Regions from separate parts of the Streptococcus urinalis 2285-97 genome, predicted to be linked through region 2. Evidence: predicted binding sites of a transcription regulator. Region 2 holds the regulator's gene; each other region holds the start of a gene.
What was found. The regulator HrcA, encoded in region 2, represses chaperone genes, less so after heat shock. The targets are predictions, from matches to a motif close to TTAGCACTCNNNNNNNNNGAGTGCTAA.

Region 1 (6,786 bases), 1.1 Mb from region 2:
AAGACGTAAGAACTTGCTTTTTATTTAGTCGGAAATGACATTTCAATTAAATTATTTGTGTGTATCGTTTTTAGTTGATCATGTAGGACAATTTTAGAATCAATTTTACGTTTTAAGAAAAATTCGCGAATAGTTTCTAATTCACTCTCTTTTATCGCACGGTATTTATTTGAAATGAGCAATTCATAATGTTTTGGAGCTTGAGAAAAGACGACATCAGTATTTCCAGCTGAGTAAACTTCAACAAGGTGAGCATCAGTATTTCGTAACTGGTTTCGAACAAGTTCTGGGTGACTACTAGTAGTGTTGATTAATCTCATAATGATCCTCCTAAATATTCCTTATCTCATTATAACACTTATTCTAGAATTAGGTTCTTTTAATGGAGTCTTTTTTCCAAATATCAATGCCCCATTTATGACTTCCACGTTTAAGTTTTTCAATGGCTAAATCAACGGGAAACCAAGCAATATGATTGAAGTCTTCTAATGGTTCTCCAGCCTTTTGATAATCGGAAACTTCATAAATATAAGCTGGATTGTAAAAATAGGTATCTCTATGACTAGAATAGAAATACTCATCAGCTTGTCCTAAATAGTCGCCTAAGTTGGCTTCATATCCTAATTCTTCAATGAGTTCTCGTTTTAATGCCTGAGCGTGATCCTCATTTTTTTCAATTTCTCCTCCTGGTAAAAACCATGCCCCATTTGGAGCTTGAACTAGGACAATATTTTCTTTTTCTTTATCGGCAATAACGGTATAGACACCATATCGTGATTGATATTCAACATTTTCTTTTTTTACACCAAATGTGGGATTAGTCATAATAAACTCCTTTTTATTATTATACAAAATTTCACTTAAAAAGGACACGAATAGTATTAGAATTTTTATTATTATCGAAAAATAGAAACCGATTTCAACATGAAATAAAAAAAGAGCTAAAATAATAGCTCTTTTTAGTCACTTTTTTCAGCTGTTTGTATAGTTTTAATATTAATCTTACCATTACTTGTCATGACAGCTTTTAGTTCTTTATCGTTTGGATGTTCTAAATAGTAGTCTGTAATGGCATCTTCAATATGATCTTGAATGGTACGACGAAGTGGACGAGCTCCCATTTTAGGATCATAACCTAAGTCAACAAGTTTTTCTTTAACTTTTTCTGTGACATCTAGGTGAATATTATTATTAGCTAGACGATGATTCACATCTTCTAACATTAGGCTAACGATTTCAAGAAGATTTTCCTTGGATAATGATTTAAATTCAATGATACCATCAAAACGATTCATGAATTCTGGACTAAAGAAATTAGATAATTCACCTAAAACAGAATTTGTACGGCCTTCACGAGCAGCTCCAAAACCAACTGAAGCTTCAGCTTTACCTGTTCCCGCATTTGAAGTCATGATAATTATAGTATCTTTGAAACTGACTGTTCTACCTTGTCCGTCTGTAAGGCGACCATCATCAAGGACTTGTAAAAACATATGCATAACATCTGGATGTGCTTTTTCAATTTCATCAAGTAAAATGAGTGAGTATGGGTTACGTCTTACTTTTTCAGTTAACTGGCCAGCTTCTTCATAGCCAACATATCCTGGAGGAGCACCAACTAATTTGGCAACAGCATGTTTTTCCATATATTCTGACATGTCAAAACGAATCATACTATCTTCTGAACCAAATAACTCAATAGCCAATTGTTTTGACAGTTCAGTTTTACCAACACCTGTTGGCCCAACAAATAGGAAACTTCCTATTGGACGATTTGGTGTCCCAAGCCCAACACGATTACGACGAATTGCTTTAGCAATTTTATCAACAGCATCATCTTGACCAATAACATGAGACTTAAGGTCTTCTGCTAAATTAATCAATTGTGATTGTTCTTTTTCTTTCAAATCACCAACTGGAATATTGGTTTTTTGTTCAATGATTTCTTCAATATTTTTTTCAGTGATGACTGGCGTATCTTGGTCATCGATTTTTTGTTTTTGCATTTCTTTATATTTTAGAATTTGATCTCTAAAATAAGCAGCTCTTTCATAATCTTCATCTCTAGTTGCTTGTGCTTTGAGATTTTCTGCTTCAATTAATCGTTGATCAATCTCTTTAGGGTCAACAAAATTTAAAGTAAGATTCATTTTTGAACCTGACTCATCAAGCAAATCAATAGCTTTATCAGGTAAGAAGCGATCCTGAATATAACGATTTGAAAGAATTGCGGCTGCTTCAATAGCATCATCACTATACTTCACATGGTGATAATCTTCGTATTTTGGTTGGATACCTTTTAAGATAGTAATTGTTTCTTCTACTGATGGCTCATCTACTTTGACAGGTTGCATACGTCTTTCAAGCGCAGCATCTTTTTCAATGATACGATATTCATTTAAAGTAGTAGCGCCGACAAGTTGTAGTTCACCTCGTGCTAAAGCAGGTTTTAAGATATTACCAGCATCCATATTACCATCACCAGCATTACCAGCACCTACAATTTCGTGGATTTCATCAATGAATAAAATAACGTCTTGACGATTACGAATTTCTTCCATTAATTTTTGCATTCGTTCTTCAAATTGACCTCGGATGCCAGTTCCTTGAACAAGACTAACAACATCTAAACGAATAACTTGTTTACCTTGTAATTTTTGTGGAACATCACCATCTACAATTTTTTGGGCAAGTCCTTCAACAACTGCAGTTTTACCAACACCAGGTTCCCCAATAAGAACAGGATTATTTTTGGTACGACGATTGAGGATTTCAATGACACGCTTGATCTCTTCATCACGACCAATAACTGGGTCAATGCTTCCTTGTCTTGCTAGTTCAGTCACGTTTATTCCAAATTCTTCTAGAAGACCTTTTTGTTTTTGCTGGCTATTAGCTGTTGTAGGACCTTGTCTGAAACGACCATTATTGCCATTTCCATTTCCACCTTGTCCGCCAGCTTGTGTTGGTGGTGTATTTGGAAGATCACCACTGAATGATCTGAAATTATTTAAGTCGCCAAAGAAATCATCAAAAAGAGGATTTAGACTATCTTCTTGAGTTTTTTTACTTTGACTTAGACTACCTAAAATATTATGACTTGTATCAGTTTTCATAATTTGATAGCAATTTTGACATAAATCAATTTGTTGTTGTTTTCCATTTACATTCGTGTACAAATGAATAGTTGCTTCATTTAACTTACAATTTTGACAGAGCATTATTAACCTCCGTTACTCTTTTTCCTTTAATAAAAAGAGCTTCTTTCTACACTAAATTAACTATCTTTGACTATTAGTCAAAAATGGTCAAACTTTATAATTTCATTATAGCACCAGATATAGATTTTTCAAGTAAAAAGATTATAACATTAGCACTGTCGTATAAAGAGTGTTAAATTTGCTTGATTTTAAAGAAATGCTATAAAAAGCCTAAATTCAGTACTTTTCTTGTCGCTTTTATTATTTTTGTGATAAAATAAATAGGACAACAAAAGTAATAGGAGAAATAAAATGGAATCACATTTAGTGAGAATTATTAATCGCCTTGAATTAATGGCAACAGATGGTGGTAACTTAAAACGTAATTTTGAACGTGAAGGAGTCGTTGTTGCGGAAGTTTCATTTAGCAATGATCCAGAAAATGGTCCAGTATTCACATTAAGAGATGTTGAAGCACGTGAGTCATATTCATTTGATAGTATCGACTTAATTGCAATGGAAATTTATGATTTATTGTATTAATAAACACAACCTACTTTGAGTAGGTTTTTTATTTTTATTAAAAATTGAATTATTATTGTATTTTTATTCATAAAGTGCCATAATCTTTTTTATTATTATAAATTAGGAGTTAATCATGGACTTATCTTTTTTGCCAAAATATTGGGCTTACTTTAACTACGGTGTTGTGGTAACCTTGTTAATATCAGCTAGTGTTGTTTTTTTGGTACCATTATCGGCGTTTTAGTCACATTGTTGAAACGTAGTCACATCAAAGTTTTTGAATGGTTTGTGACTATCTGTGTATGGATATTCAGAGGAACACCAATGGTTGTTCAGATCATGATTGCTTTTGCATGGATGCACTTTAATAGTATGCCAACAATAGGTTTTGGAGTGCTTGACTTAGATTTCTCAAGATTATTACCAGGTATAATTATTATTTCATTGAATAGTGGGGCTTATGTTTCTGAAATTGTCAGAGCTGGTATTGAAGCAGTTCCAAAAGGACAAGTAGAAGCCGCTTATTCTCTTGGAATAAGACCTAAAAATACGATGAGATACGTTGTGCTTCCTCAAGCCTTTAAGAATATTTTACCTGCATTAGGTAATGAATTTATTACCATTATAAAAGATAGTTCACTTCTTCAAACTATTGGTGTTATGGAATTATGGAATGGAGCACAATCAGTTGTAACGGCAACTTACTTACCGATTTCACCATTATTATTTGCGGCCTTTTATTATTTTATTTTAACGACTATTTTATCTGCATTACTAAAGAAAATGGAATTAAAACTAAGTCAAGGAGGAAGGGTATAATGGCTACTGAGCTTATTTCAATTTTAGATTTACATAAACGTTTTGGAGATAATCATGTTTTGAAGGGAATTAACCTAAATATTCATCAAGGTGAAGTTGTAGTTGTCATCGGTCCTTCTGGTTCGGGAAAATCGACACTCCTTAGAAGTATGAATCTTCTTGAAGTACCTACAAAAGGAAAGATTTTATTTGAAAATATTGATATTACTGATAAAAAAATGACATATTTAAAATGCGTGAAAAAATGGGAATGGTTTTTCAGCAATTTAATCTTTTTCCAAATATGACTGTTGAAGAAAATATTACACTTTCACCCTTAAAAACAAAAAAAATAAACAAAAGCGAGGCGCAAGCCATTGCTGTCAAACTTTTAAAAAAAGTTGGTCTTGAAGATAAAAAGAATGCCTATCCACAAAGTTTATCAGGAGGACAACAACAGCGTATTGCTATTACAAGAGGTCTTGCTATGGATCCTGATGTTATGCTATTTGATGAGCCTACTTCTGCCTTAGATCCAGAAATGGTAGGAGAAGTTCTCTCTGTTATGCAAGATCTTGCAAAAACCGGGATGACAATGGTTATTGTGACTCATGAGATGGGGTTTGCGCGTGAAGTTGCAGATCGTGTTATTTTTATGGATCAAGGACAGATTATTGAAGAAGGAAGTCCTGAAGAAATCTTTGCAGCAGCAAAAGAAGATAGAACCAAAGACTTTCTCAGTAAAGTGCTGTAAAAAAAGATTGTAGTAACAATCTTTTTTTTGATGTAAAATAGTGAACAAAAGATATAAAAAATTAGTTAATAATTTGTTATAATGGTAGAAAATCTTATGGGAGAAAAATATGGTAAAAATAATTGATGGGAAAGCTTTAGCACAGAAAAAACAAATCGCGTTAGCAAAAAAAGTAGAAGCTTTAAAATCCAGTAGTCATATTGTCCCAGGATTAGTTGTTATTTTAGTTGGTGATGATCCAGCAAGTCAAGTTTATGTAAAAAATAAAGAAAAAGCTGCATTAAAAGCTGGATTTAAAAGTGAGACTGTCAGATTGTCTTCAGATATTTCAGAAGATGAATTAGTCTCTATTGTAGAAGAGTATAACAGAGATGATAGTATACATGGCATTTTAGTGCAACTACCTCTACCAAAACACATTAATGATAAAAGAATCATTTTGACAATTGATCCTCATAAAGATGTTGATGGTTTCCATCCAATGAATACAGGTCACTTATGGTCTGGCCGCCCTATAATGGTGCCATGTACACCTGCTGGAATAATGGAAATGTTATCAGAGTATCAAATTCCAATTGAAGGAAAACATGCTGTTATTATTGGAAGATCAAATATTGTTGGGAAGCCTATGGCACAGTTGTTGTTAGCTCAAAATGCAACTGTCACTTTGACACATTCTAAAACAAAAAATATTAAAGAGATTACAAGTCAGGCGGATATCCTAATTATTGCCATTGGACAAGGTCATTTTGTCACGAAAGATTTCGTGAAATCTGGTGCAGTTGTCATTGATGTTGGTATGAATCGTGATGATAATCAAAAACTAATTGGCGATGCAGATTTTGAAGATCTTAAAGACAAAGTGTCCTATATAACTCCTGTCCCAGGTGGTGTTGGACCAATGACCATAACCATGTTATTAGAACAAACTTATCAATCAGCATTTAGAAGTGTAAAAAATGGAAACAACTAAAGAATTATTACAAAAAGTTATTAATAAACGTGACAATGACTCATATAAAGGAACTTATGGTAGGGTCTTATTAATCGGGGGTCTTTATCCATATGGTGGTGCTATCATTATGGCTGCTACAGCTTGTGTCAATTCTGGTGCAGGTTTGGTAACTGTCGCAACTGATAAAGAAAATATAATGCCACTGCACAGTCATCTTCCAGAAGCAATGGCATTTGCCATTGATGATTTACCACTCATGAAGCAAAATTTAGAAGCCAGTGATGTGATTTTAATTGGACCAGGACTTGGAGAATCAAGCCGTTCTAAAATGCTCTTAAAACAAGTTATGCAAGTTGTTAGTGATGAACAGATATTAATTATTGATGGTTCTGCTTTAAATGTTCTAGCTAATATTAAACAAGTTCATTTTGAAACGAATCATTTAATCTTAACTCCGCACCAAAAAGAATGGGAAAGATTATCTGGCATAACAATTGCTGAACAAACTGATGAAAAAACAAAAGAAGCGCTAAGTCATTTTCCAAACAATAGTA
Region 2 (6,786 bases):
ACTGGAGTCTTAGTACGTTCGACAAGATCACGTGTTAAATCATCAAATTTTGCACGTGAAAGACTCATTTCCAAGTGAAGAGGACCTGCGCTACCAGCAGTAATAAATGGTAAGCTGATTTGTGTTTGTGTTACACCTGAAAGATCTTTTTTAGCTTTTTCTGCTGCATCTTTCAAACGTTGTAGAGCCATTTTATCAGTTGATAAGTCAATGCCGTTTTCTTTTTTGAATTCTTCGACTAACCAATCAATGATTTTTTGGTCAAAGTCATCACCACCAAGTTTGTTATCACCAGCAGTTGCAAGAACATCAAAGACACCATCACCTAATTCAAGAATTGAAACGTCAAAGGTACCACCACCAAGGTCAAAAACTAAGATTTTTTCATCTTTATCTGTTTTGTCTAGACCATAAGCAAGTGCAGCTGCTGTTGGTTCGTTTACAATACGTTCTACTTCAAGACCTGCAATTTTACCAGCATCTTTTGTTGCTTGACGTTGTGCATCGTTAAAGTAAGCTGGTACTGTGATAACAGCTTTAGTTACTTTTTCACCTAAATAATCTTCAGCATAACCTTTGATATATTGAAGAATCATCGCTGAAATTTCTTGTGGTGTGTATTCTTTGCCATTAGCAGAAGCTTTTTCAGATGTTCCCATTTTTGATTTAATAGAAATGATTGTTTCTGGATTTGTTACTGCTTGACGTTTTGCGGCATCACCAACAATGATTTCACCATTTTTGAATGATACTACTGAAGGTGTTGTACGGTTACCTTCTGGGTTTGCAATAATTTTACTTTCAGTTCCTTCAAGAACTGCTACTGCTGAGTTTGTTGTTCCTAAGTCAATACCAATAATTTTACTCATTTTATGTACCTCTATTTTATTACAGAATAATAGTTTTACGTCATTACGGACAATCCATCTTAATCTTAATTATAAACAACTACCATTGCAGGTCTTAAAATGCGTTCGTGCAACTTATAACCTTTTTGGAAGACTTGAGCTATGCTATCAGCTGGATGGTCCTCATCAGCTGGCATGGTTTGAATAGCCATATGCAAATTATGGTCAAACTCTCCATCAGCTGGAATTTCCTCAATACCTTCAGCTTTTAAAGCAGCAATAAGACTTTCCTGAGTCATTTCTAAGCCTTTTTTAACATCATCTGTGAGACCTTCTACTGCTAAAGCTCTTTCCAAATTATCTAGAGATGGTAAAATAGCCTTCCCTAAATCTTGTGAACGATATTTTTGTAGATTTTGTCTTTCCTCATTTGCACGACGTTGAATGTTTTGCATCTCAGCATGTGCGCGAAGGTATTTATTTTCAAACTCTTCTGCACGTTCATTTGCCATTTCTAATTCAGAACGTTCAGTCGTTTCTTCCTGGATTACTTCTTCAGTTTTTTCTTCAGTAGCCATCTCTTCTACGACTTCTTCAGGAGTAACCTTTTCATTTTCTTTTTTTGACAAATCCTTACCTCCTAGTAGGTATAATTAATTTACTTCATAATGATTGCTATTCAAATAGCGATAATAATCTCTTAACTTGAATGCTAATACACGACCGATAACATTTACTAAACTAACACTCCATTTATAATTCATATCAATTGGACCAATTAAACTTAATAATCCAAAACCACGATAAGGAATTAAAAACTTATGATTCAAGACTGTAAGGTCAGACAATGCTATTTCTTTGTTATCAGCTACTTGAACACTTGCCATTTGATTCGCATCAAGTGAATTTCTCAGTACAAGTGCTAACTGTTGTTCTTGGTCTAAAAACTGGTAAGTTTCTAAACTTGAAAATTCAAGAGCATTAACCTTTCCAGATACAAAAACAGTCTCTTGAAACAGATTATCAAAAATATAATCAAATAAGTCTAAAACATTGTCTGTCACGGAGAAATATTTTTGTAAAATCTGAGGAATCTCAGTTCGCAATTTGTAATGCACTTCCATGACTGTATTTGATTTCAATCGTTCATCTACAATTTCTTTAAGCGTTAACAAATCACGTCTCAAAAAGTTTTTTGGAATAGCAAACTGTACTGTTGTCGGTTTTGAATCGTCTAAAGTTAGCACTGCTAAAGCATCATGATTTGAAAGTTGAACAACATCAAATGCAGTTAATTTTTGTAAAGCTGGTTCCACATCTAAAATAACCGTTGTAAAACCTGTCATTTCAGATAAAATTTGACTTGCTTTTTTCAAAATATCCTCTGGTCTGAATGCTTCAAAATCAAATGCCTTAATGACTTGATAGACATCATCTTCATTCACGCTTTCAAGATTTAGCGAATGATCAACAAAGTACTTAAAACCAGCTGGACTTGGCATCCGTCCACTCGAAGTGTGTGCTTTTTCCAATAAACCTAACTTTTCAAGCTTAGCCATATCATTTCTAATAGTAGCACTACTAGAATCGATACTAGCTTGTAAAGCCTTTGAACCAACAGGCTCATGTGTTTGTGTAAAAAGTTCTATGATTAAGTTAAGAATGTCGTTTTGTCTTTTAGTTATCAAAAGCAATCACATCCTTTCTTTAGCACTCTTTATATCCGACTGCTAAATTATAATTCTATTATACTCCTAAAAAAATGACTGTCAAGAAAAAAACTCAAAAAATTAGCACTCATTTAAAAAGAGTGCTAATTTTTTATTTATCGTATTTTGTTAACCGATTATCATTAATCATAAGTTTTAGTTTATTGGCATAATTGGGATCTGTATTAAATGAATAATATTGAAGTAATTGTGCCGCTTCGCTGTCATCTTTAGCCAACACCAGTTGCTTGTATAAAGCTTTATCAAGATAACGACCTGTTCTTAAAGCATTCAAATAATCAATTGTAGACTCTGTCCAGTTATGATAAACACTAAAACGCATATCTTCATTTGCCCAAGAGCCTGATCGATAAATAGGCGTTTTTAAATCAATATAGTTTTGGTTGGACTTTGTCGGCAATGAATATAGATTATGATATTTACTTGCTAATAAGGTCCTACCATACTGTGATTCCAAGAGTGCTTGTCCAATGATTAAAGAAGGCTTCAATCCATAAGATTTTGCTACTGGTTTAATCTCAGAAGCCATTTTTTTCATAACTTCTTTTTTATTATATGGAACTGGTCGAATCTCAGTAGAAAGTGCTTTTGTGCCATAAAAAAATAAAGGAAGAAAAATAAAGAGTGAAATTAAGGCCATTATAACTTCAAAAACTTTTAACTTAAATCTCGCTCGCATTCATATTACTCCTCATTATTTTTCATAAATACCGGGATCATTGGATGACTAACTAAATTAGATATCACTGACTTTTCCTTCTAAAATCTCTTGTCCACGATAAATATAACTCATATCACCAATTGTTTTTACCGTAAATTTACCATCTTCAAATTCAACAACAGTGATACTACCGTTACCAATATATTGTTTTTCTTGATTGTGATCGATTAACCATAAAAATGTACCAATGGTCATTCCATGACTAACTACAACGGCATTACCGCCACCAGAATTTTGGATAGACAGAGCTATCGCTTCAAAACCATCATAAATACGTTTACTTAATACATCCCAAGGTTCTGCCCAATTAGCTGTATCAACTTGAACAATACTTTCAGCTAATTCAGAATAAGGGACTTCACGCATACTATTTCTATTTTCAAAAGCTTTCGTTCTAGGTAATACACCTAGAAATAGTTCTGAATCATAGGCACCATCTAAACTTCCAAAACACCACTCACGTATACGTTTATCTCTTGTATATGGGAGGAATTCATTTTCCGTTTCTCTTAAAATAATTTCCATGGTTTGCATGGTCCTTCCAGAGTCACTAGAAAAAGCTGCTTTAAACGGGATATTGGCATCTTTTAATCCAATTCCAAGTTGTCTAATACCTTCTTCACCAAATTTTGTTAATGGTGTATCACTCCAACCTTGAGCACGACCAATAGTATTAAACATTGTTTTTCCATGTCTAGCAATATAGAGTCTTGTTTTTGTCATGACGAATCCTCCTCAGTCTCATTTACCATTATATCATACTTGAAAACACTTGCAAAACAATCTGAAAATAATCAATTTTTAAAACTATGAATAGGTGCAGGGATCTGTCCACCCCGTTGAATAAAGGCATTTGATGAGTTTTTATTAACAGACATAACAGGTGCCATGCCTAATAAACCACCAAAATTAATCAGATCTCCTTCCTTCCCTTTCGGAATGATACGGACAGCTGTTGTTTTTTGGTTAATAACACCAATAGCAGCTTCGTCAGCTATCATAGCAGCAATTGTTTCATGCGGTGTTTTTTCTGGGATAGCGATCATATCTAGTCCTACTGAACAAATTGCCGTCATCGCCTCAAGTTTTTCTAGGTTTAAAGAACCATTTTGTACAGCAGCAATCATTCCTTCATCTTCTGAAACAGGAATAAATGCTCCTGAAAGACCTCCAACTTGATTGCAGGCCATAACGCCGCCTTTTTTTACAGCATCATTTAAGAGAGCTAAGGCAGCCGTAGTACCATGTGTTCCTACTGCTTCAAGGCCCATTTCTTCTAAAACCCTGGCAACTGAGTCCCCAACTGCAGGTGTAGGTGCTAAACTTAAATCCACAATTCCAAATTTTACACCTAATCTTTCAGAGGCCATTTGACCTACTAATTGACCAATTCTAGTAATCTTAAAGGCAGTCTTTTTGACAGTTTCTGCAACAACATCAAAACTTTCACCTTTTACCTTCTCTAGTGCTCTTTTGACAACACCTGGACCAGAGACGCCAACATTGATAACAACATCCGCCTCACCAACACCATGAAAAGCACCTGCCATAAAAGGATTGTCTTCGACCGCATTTGCAAATACAACTAATTTAGCTGCACCCATATCTGATAAATCAGCTGTTTCTTTAATAACCTTTCCCATATCAGCAACTGCTGTCATATTGATTCCAGCTTTAGTTGACCCAATATTAACAGAAGCACATACTTTATTGGTTTCTGCTAAAGCTCTAGGAATAGATTGGATAAGAATCTCGTCGCCTTTTTGATAGCCTTTTTGAACTAATGCAGAAAAACCACCAATAAAATCTACTCCAATTTCTTCAGCAGCGGCATCCATAGCTTTTGCAATAGGTGTATAATCGTCCACATTAGTTGCAGCCCCAATCAAAGAAATCGGAGTCACTGATACCCGCTTATTGACAATTGGAATACCCAATTCTGCTGCGATTTGATTACCCACTGTAACTAGATTTGAAGCTTTGTCAACAATTTTACGATAGACTTTATCACAAACCTTATCAATATCAGTATCGATACAATCTAGTAAAGAAATCCCCATTGTAATGGTTCTGATATCAAAATGTTGTTCATCAATCATGTCAATCGTTTCTTTGACCTGTCTAATATCCATTTTTTTCTCCTATAGATTATGCATAGCATCAAATATGGCAGCACTTTGGATATTAATTTTAACATTCAAAGTTTTACCAAATTGAGTTAAATCATCACGCAATGTTGTAAAATCCAAATGATTTTCAGAAGAAACAACCGCCATCATTGTAAAATATTCGTCTAAAACAGTTTGTGAAATATCATCAATATTTAGACCCAACGCTGCAATTTTTCCAGAAACTCCTGCTACTATTCCTTTACTATCTCTTCCTACTACTGTGATAATTGCTTTCATACCATGCCTCCATAATTTTTTTATATTTTAGCATAAAACATTTTAAAAAACTATTTTATTTTCAAAAAAGCTGATTACAGCAATGATTTTGTAATTAAAGGACATATTTTTGTTATCTAAATATTACATAAATTATTTATAATAAGCTTGTAGCCTGAAAAATTTAGAAGATAAGACATCTAATGCTACTTTTGTCGTTTCGACTATATGAAAAAGAGCTAGCTTTTGCTAGCTCTTTTTTAGCGTTTATCAAGAAAATAAGCAACCACTGCTACAACTATTACTGCTCCTAGAATAGATGGAAAAATAGCCATTTTAGCTAAATGTGGTCCCCAATTTCCAAATAGTGCTTGACCTACTGAAGAGCCAATAAGCCCAGCAGCAATATTAGTAATACATCCCATGCGATTATTATTTTCAGTTATTCTACCTGCAATGGAACCAATAATGGCGCCTACAATTAATGACAAAATCATAATGTCTCCTTTATATTTCAATGTCATCTCGAACTATTTTGACAGCTTCTTTGTTAATTACTTTATCTCTTAAACTGATTATTAAAACAGCTGCTAATATTAGTGTCATTCCTAAAAAGTCAATAGGATAAAAATGTTGTTTAATAATTACAATTGCAAAAACAACTGATGCTATCGGCTCGACACATGCTAATAAACTTCCTTTAACAGGACCGACAATTGTAGTTCCCATCAAAAACACGGTATAAGCAAAAACAGTTCCCACCCCAATGATACCAAACAAAGCAAGTATTGTTTTACTATCATATGATACATGGTATTGCCATGATTTGGTAATAATTGGAAAAATAATTCCTGCAATTAACATTCCAAGTCCGATAACACTCAAACTTCCCCATTTTTTTATGAGTTGAGCTGGCAATATAATATAAACAGAATAAGTAAATGCAGATAATAATCCCCAAAAGAGACCTTTAGGTGTCATTGCCATATGTGTGATTTGACCATGTGTCGACATGATTAATGTCCCAGAAATAGCAAAGAGTATTGATAAAAGCTCTGCAAAAGTTGGCAATTGTTTCTTGGTCAGTGATACATAAAGTA
Region 3 (6,786 bases), 1.5 Mb from region 2:
TGTTAGATTGATATTTGGAATATTAAAACTTGAAGCCTTCCGACTATCAGTACTCATCCTTGATTTAACACTATCTTTTAGACCTATATAAAATGGATTTGACGTCCCACCTTCAAAAATGGATTCTATATTTGCGGCATCTTGACCGCTGTTAACATATTGAATAAGTTGGTTAAAGATAGTTACTAACTGTTGTCCTGCAGTTTCATTATTCAATAGATTTGTTGCATCTAAAGAAACTGTCGCATTATCATCAATACTTGAAATATCTTTTTTCTCTGACAATAATGAACCATCAGAAAAGTTTTTCTCCACATAAGCTTTTGCAGAATCTGTTAAGGGATACTCTTTTACTTGATACTGTCCCTCTTTTAAACTACCAATACGTGTTTTATCAAAATAAAGCTCTCCCTCACCCAAATTACTGGTGACGGTGAAATTTTTAAATGTTACTGTCAAATCAAGAGTTGTATTTTCACCATCAAAATCTTTGCTGACTTCAATAGCCTGGTTTTTATATTGTCCAGATAATTTTGCAGTATAATTAGCCTTAGGAATATGATTGACTTTAGTACTGAAATCTTCAGAATTAGAAGTGGTAACTTTTTTTTGATTCAATAGAATATCAACATTTGGAACATTTGTTTTCAGAGTTAAAGAAATAGGTTTAATAGCTACACGATAATCTGGAAAAATGAAAAATCGTCTACCGACACTGACCATATACCTGTCATCACCGGATTGAGCTAATTTTAGTTCCGTTTTAAGAGTATCGGCCTGGCTTGAAGTCAAATGTTTGTAGTTGGCAAATTGAGCTTCATCATTTGTTACTTGTTTTTTGGTATCAGACCAAACAAGATACTCTTTAATATTTTCAAAAGTATCTCCATTTGATTTTTTGTAAGCATTAATAAAACGATTCATTTGATTGGCTTTTGAATAATAAAAACCACCCCATGCTATTAAAAGGACTGCAATAATAGCAGTAACTATGGCAACGATTTTGATTGATTTACGTTGTAATAGTTTTTTCATATCATTTCTCACTTTCTTTTCCAATCACTCTCATTATAACAAAAAGCTAATTGAGATGCTTAGGAAAAGACAAGAAAACACCTGGTCTTAAAAAGTCAGGTGTTTTCGGGAGATTTTATGAAAAATTTTAGGATAAATATAGTATAACCAGGCTTACTTAAAGAAAACTTAAATAATATTACTTTTTAATTTTAAATATACCTTTTTATGCTTAAGCTTTTTTAGGAAAAATTTCCTATACTATCTTTACTCCTAAATTAAAACTTTTCTTTTTCGAAAGAGTCCATCCCTAGATGGGCTTTTTTATTGTAAAAAACAAAAAGAAGCAATTAATTGCTTCTTTTTTACATCATTCCACCCATCATAGATGGATCCATTCCTGCTGGCATACTTGGTGCTGCAGGTTCTGGTTGATTAGCAACAACTGCTTCAGTTGTCAAAATCAAACTAGCAACTGATGCGGCATTTTGTAAAGCAGAACGAGTCACTTTTACTGGATCAATAATTCCAGTTTCAATCATATCAACCCATTCACCATTTGCGGCATTAAAACCAGTACCTAGAGGACTATTTTTCAATTTATCAATAATGACAGAACCTTCAAAACCAGCGTTGTAGGCAATTTGACGAACTGGTTCTTCTAGAGCACGAAGAACAATATTTCGTCCTGTTGCATCATCACCATCAAGTTCCAAACTAGCAACTTTTTCAATAACATTGACAAGTGCTGTTCCACCACCTGCTACGATTCCTTCTTCAACAGCAGCGCGTGTTGCATTTAGAGCATCTTCAATGCGTAATTTCATTTCTTTTAATTCTGTCTCTGTTGCAGCACCAACTTTAATCACTGCCACACCACCTGATAACTTAGCTAAACGCTCTTGTAATTTTTCACGATCAAAGTCAGAAGTAGTTGTTTCTAATTGAGATTTGATAAGACTTACACGATTTGAAATGGCTTCTGTACTACCAGCTCCTTCAACAATAACTGTATTATCTTTATCAACTGTAATGCGTGCTGCTTGACCAAGTGCTTCCATTGTAGCATCTTTCAAATCAAGGCCAAGATCTTCGGTAATAACTGTTCCACCTGTTAAAATGGCAATATCTTCCAGCATCGCTTTACGACGATCACCAAATCCAGGTGCTTTAACAGCTACGACATTAAATGTTCCACGAATTTTATTTAAAACTAGGGTTGGGAGTGCTTCACCATCAACATCATCAGCAATGATTAAAAATGGACGATTTGTTTTTAAGACTTCCTCTAACAATGGAAGAATATCTTGGATATTTGAGATTTTCTTATCAGTGATTAAGATATATGGATTTTCTAGGTCAGCAACCATTTTTTCATTGTCAGTTACCATATATTGAGATAAGTAACCACGATCAAATTGCATTCCTTCAACAACTTCTAATTCTGTTTCCATACCACGTGACTCTTCAATAGTGATAACACCATCATTACCAACACGTTCCATTGCTTCAGAAATATAGTCACCTACTTTTTCAGATCGTGACGAAACTGCAGCTACTTGAGCAATTGCCTCTTTACCTGATACAGGTTGTGCGATAGCTTTCAATTCTGAAACAGCGGTTGCTGTTGCTGCTTCAATCCCACGACGGATTCCAATTGGATTTGCTCCAGCAGTGACATTTTTAAGCCCTTCACGGACAATTGCCTGTGTTAAAACAGTTGCTGTTGTTGTTCCGTCACCAGCAATATCGTTAGTTTTTGATGCAACTTCAGAAACCAACTTAGCACCCATGTTTTCAAAATGATCTTCTAATTCAATTTCTTTGGCAATTGTGACACCATCATTTGTGATCAATGGTGAACCAAATGCTTTTTCTAAAACAACATTACGCCCTTTGGGACCTAAGGTTACTTTGACTGTATCTGCTAGCATATCAACACCTCGAACCATTGCTGAACGAGCATCTGCTGAAAATTTAATATCTTTTGCCATATCTAATTCCTTCTTTACTCTATTTTTTCAATTTAATGTTTTAAGCTAAAACAGCTAAAACATCTGATTCTCTAACGATTGTCACTGTTTCATCGCCATCTTTTACAGTTAGGCCACTTCCTACTGCTAATACAACTTTGTCGCCGACTGTTAAATCAGTCGGAATAACTTCGCCCGTTAGTGTCCTTATACCAGTCTCACTTACCGCTACAACAGTAGCGATTTGAGTATCTTCTTTATGAGTACCTGCTAAAACAAAGCCACCAACTGTCTGTTCTTTTTCTTCTTCAATTTTTACGACAACACGATCACCTAATGGTTTTAACATGTTTAGACCTCCAATAATTTCTAGTATCTAGCACTCTTTAGTAACGAGTGCTAATTTCTGTATCTATTTTATCACTTGGTCAAAAATAGTCAAGAAAAAAGAGCTTATTTTTAATAAGCTTTTTTCTCAATATGTAAATTTTAATTTTCCTTTTGAAACACCAATTGTTAAGCTATCTCCAGCTTTTATTTCTTGTGAAAGAATCAATTCTGATAACGTATCTTCTACTTGTGTTTGGATTGTCCTTCTCAGTGGTCGAGCACCCATTTCAACATCATAACCATCTTGAGCCAGATGTTTTAGAGCAGAAGGTTGAAATTTTAGCCTAATACCTTTTTCTGCTAGATTACTAATAAGGGGTTGAACCATGATTTTAACAATATCTTTAATATCTGTTTCAGATAAGTTATGAAATACAATCTTTTCATCAATACGATTGATAAATTCTGGTCGATAGGCTTTTTTAAGTTCTTCCATAATCCGTTTTTCCATCGCCGAATGATCAAATGAAATATCTTTCGCACCGAAGCCAACTGTTTTATCATCTCGAATTGCTGTTGCCCCAAGATTACTTGTCATGATAATGATGGTATTTGAAAAGTCAACTTTACGACCTCTACTGTCTGTTAAGACACCGTCATCAAGAACTTGTAGAAGGACATTAAAAATATCCGGATGTGCTTTTTCAACTTCATCAAAGAGTAAGACTGAATAAGGATTATTTCTTACTTTTTCTGTCAATTCACCGCCTTCATCATAGCCAACATAGCCTGGAGGTGCTCCATTTAATCGACTGGCGGCAAATTTTTCCATATATTCAGACATATCAAAACGAATCAAAGCTGATTCATCATCAAATAGCACTTCTGCCAATGCCTTGGCCAATTCTGTCTTACCAACACCTGTTGGACCTAAAAACATAAAAGAACCAATTGGGCGTTTTCCAGTGCGAATACCAGATTGATTACGTCGGATTGCTTTAGAAATTGCTGAAACAGCATCATCTTGACCAATAACTCGTTTATGGAGTTCTTTTTCAAGTTGTAAATATTTACGACTATCTGCTTTTGTTAATTTTTCAAGAGGAATGCCAGAAAGCTTACTTAGCGTTACCATAATATCCTCAGACGTCACTGGAGTATGTGTCTTTTCTTTTTTCTCATTTGTTGATTTAATAAGCTTTGCAACTTTCTTATAGTCACCAGAAAGGATTGCTTCATCAATTGGACTTAACAAAGGTTCTTGAGATTTTTTAACAAGACCTTGGACAGTCGCACTCGCTTCATCTAATAAATCAATTGCTGAATCCGGTAAGTTTTTACTGGTTAAATACCGTTTTGCTGCTTTAACTGCTGTCAATACAGCATCATCTGATATGGTTACATGATGATAATCTTCGTAAGATGATTTGAGACCCAATAAAATTTGATAAGCATCATCAAGACTTGGCTCTTCAATTAAAACTTTTGCAAAACGACGAGATAATGCCGCATCTTTTTCAATATGTTTTTGATACTCCTCTTGTGTTGTTGCACCTATCATATGAAGTGTTCCTCTAGAGAGAGCTGGCTTTAGAATATTTGCGGCATCTAAAGTACTATCAATACCACTCCCTGAACCCATTATGGTGTGTAACTCATCAACAAAGAGAATAATGTTGCCGTCAGATTCAATGTCATCAATAATCTGATTCATTCGTTCTTCAAAATCACCTCTGAACCTCGTTCCTGCAACAACACTCATCATATCAAGCTCTAACACTTTCATATCTTGAAGTTCGTAAGGAATAGCTCCAGTTGCAATACGCTGTGCTAAACCATAAGCTAGAGCAGTTTTACCAACCCCAGCATCACCAACTAAAACAGGGTTGTTTTTTGTTTTTCGGCTTAAAACTTGAACCATACGAGACACTTCTTTATCACGACCAATAACTGGCTCTAAACGTCCCTGTCTTGCCATTTCAGTTAAGTCTCTAGTGAAATCTGATAAGTCTCCTGCTGTTATAGGGGGTTTCATCATGTCAGAAAATGAACCTGCAGTTTTATTTTTCTTCGGTTTACGTAATTCATGGATAGCTTTTAAATGTTCCTTTGTAAAACCAGCATGCTTTTCAACAACCCGACGTAAATCAATAAGACGAGGCTCATTATTTCCATCATCTTTTACTCTAAAGCCAACGATTTCTAACAATCTCGTTGCTAACAAATCTGGAGTAAAAAGCATTGAAAATAAAACATGTTCTGAACCAATTGCATTGGAACCAGTAATTTGTCTAATAGCATCTGAGAAACGCAAGATTTCAGTTAAAGCTCTAGATTGGGGAACTAATTGAATATCTGAACCAACTTCTTGTGGCACTTTACCTAAAGCTAAAATTGCTGCCGCTTCATATTCTTCTGGTGAAAATTTTGAATCAAATTCTGAAAAAACAAGACCTGCTAAAGAATCTTCTGCGGCTACCATAGCTAATAATATATGCCAAGTTTCAAGGTATAAACTTCTATAACGAGCTGCTTGAAATTGTGCTCGTTTAAATATTTCTTGCATTTTGTATGAATAATCACTCATAGATGGAATCCTTTTCTATCTAATCTTTGTAAAATTTTTCGTAACATACGTGACCGTATTTTTGGAGCGTCTGCACCCAAGACATCATCTGAAGCTGTCGCTAAGATAAGGTTTCCCTCACGTTCACTGATAATAGATTCATCAAACAAAAGTTGAATCACATCCGTGAAAACCTGTTCACTGACTTGATCACTAACATTTGTTAGTAAGTTACCAAACATATGATGTCTATCAGAAAAGTGGACTCTGGCTATTCTAATGTAACCTCCTCCACCACGTTTACTTTCAACAACGTATCCTCTACTCTCTGTAAAGCGGGTTTTAATAACATAATTAATTTGACTAGGAACGACTCGAAAAGTATCCGCTAAATGTGACCTTTTGATTTCAGCTATGCCTGATTGTGCCAAGAGTTCTTTGATATATTCTTCAATATTATCAGAAGTATTTTTTGTAGGCATTTTGTCACTCCTTTTCTCTTTCTTTGACTAAAACTGACTATTAATCACATTATAGCAGAATTCTATCTTTTTTAAAAATGAAATACTTTTTCTAATGTTATTTTATTATCAGATATTTTTACTTGTTAACTATCAGTTGTATTCCTTTTCATTCTAAGATAAAATAGAGTTGGATATATGACGAAAGGTTTTTTTACAATAATTTATGAATTATCTCATTACATTTTTAATTTCAATGATTCCTCTTGTTGAATTAAGAGGAGCTGTGCCTTACGCCATTGCAACTGGTATTCCTATGTGGCAAGCTTTAGCTATAGGAGTAATCGGTAACATGCTTCCTGTTCCAATTATTTTCTTTTTTGCACGCAAAGTTTTAGAGTGGGGAGCAAACAAAGCATACATTGGTAAATTCTTTACTTGG

Region 1: a site for HrcA is predicted at 3,371-3,397, ahead of STRUR_RS02855 (ATP-dependent Clp protease ATP-binding subunit). Genes of this name have one in related genera too.
Region 3: a site for HrcA is predicted at 3,364-3,390, ahead of groES (co-chaperone GroES). Genes of this name have one in related genera too.

What each region holds. Positions count from the first base shown of each region.
Region 1 is NZ_AEUZ02000001.1:568,181-574,966, forward strand. It holds gene STRUR_RS02845 (DUF1827 family protein) at 21-320, opposite strand; gene STRUR_RS02850 (NUDIX hydrolase) at 370-825, opposite strand; gene STRUR_RS02855 (ATP-dependent Clp protease ATP-binding subunit) at 960-3,221, opposite strand; gene STRUR_RS02860 (DUF1797 family protein) at 3,513-3,743, shown strand; partial or broken gene STRUR_RS02865 (amino acid ABC transporter permease) at 3,859-4,544, shown strand; partial or broken gene STRUR_RS02870 (amino acid ABC transporter ATP-binding protein) at 4,544-5,277, shown strand; gene STRUR_RS02875 (bifunctional methylenetetrahydrofolate dehydrogenase/methenyltetrahydrofolate cyclohydrolase) at 5,387-6,250, shown strand; gene STRUR_RS02880 (NAD(P)H-hydrate dehydratase) at 6,237-6,786, shown strand, end outside.
Region 2 is NZ_AEUZ02000001.1:1,659,411-1,666,196, forward strand. It holds gene dnaK (molecular chaperone DnaK) at 1-869, opposite strand, end outside; gene grpE (nucleotide exchange factor GrpE) at 935-1,477, opposite strand; gene hrcA (heat-inducible transcriptional repressor HrcA) at 1,502-2,536, opposite strand; gene STRUR_RS08505 (glycoside hydrolase family 73 protein) at 2,670-3,257, opposite strand; gene STRUR_RS08510 (histidine phosphatase family protein) at 3,315-4,022, opposite strand; gene STRUR_RS08515 (PFL family protein) at 4,094-5,431, opposite strand; gene STRUR_RS08520 (ACT domain-containing protein) at 5,441-5,707, opposite strand; gene STRUR_RS08525 (GlsB/YeaQ/YmgE family stress response membrane protein) at 5,947-6,183, opposite strand; gene STRUR_RS08530 (DMT family transporter) at 6,194-6,786, opposite strand, start outside.
Region 3 is NZ_AEUZ02000001.1:117,796-124,581, reverse strand. It holds gene STRUR_RS00585 (zinc ribbon domain-containing protein) at 1-1,035, opposite strand, end outside; gene groL (chaperonin GroEL) at 1,380-3,008, opposite strand; gene groES (co-chaperone GroES) at 3,049-3,336, opposite strand; gene STRUR_RS00570 (ATP-dependent Clp protease ATP-binding subunit) at 3,463-5,904, opposite strand; gene STRUR_RS00565 (CtsR family transcriptional regulator) at 5,901-6,365, opposite strand; gene STRUR_RS00560 (COG2426 family protein) at 6,571-6,786, shown strand, end outside.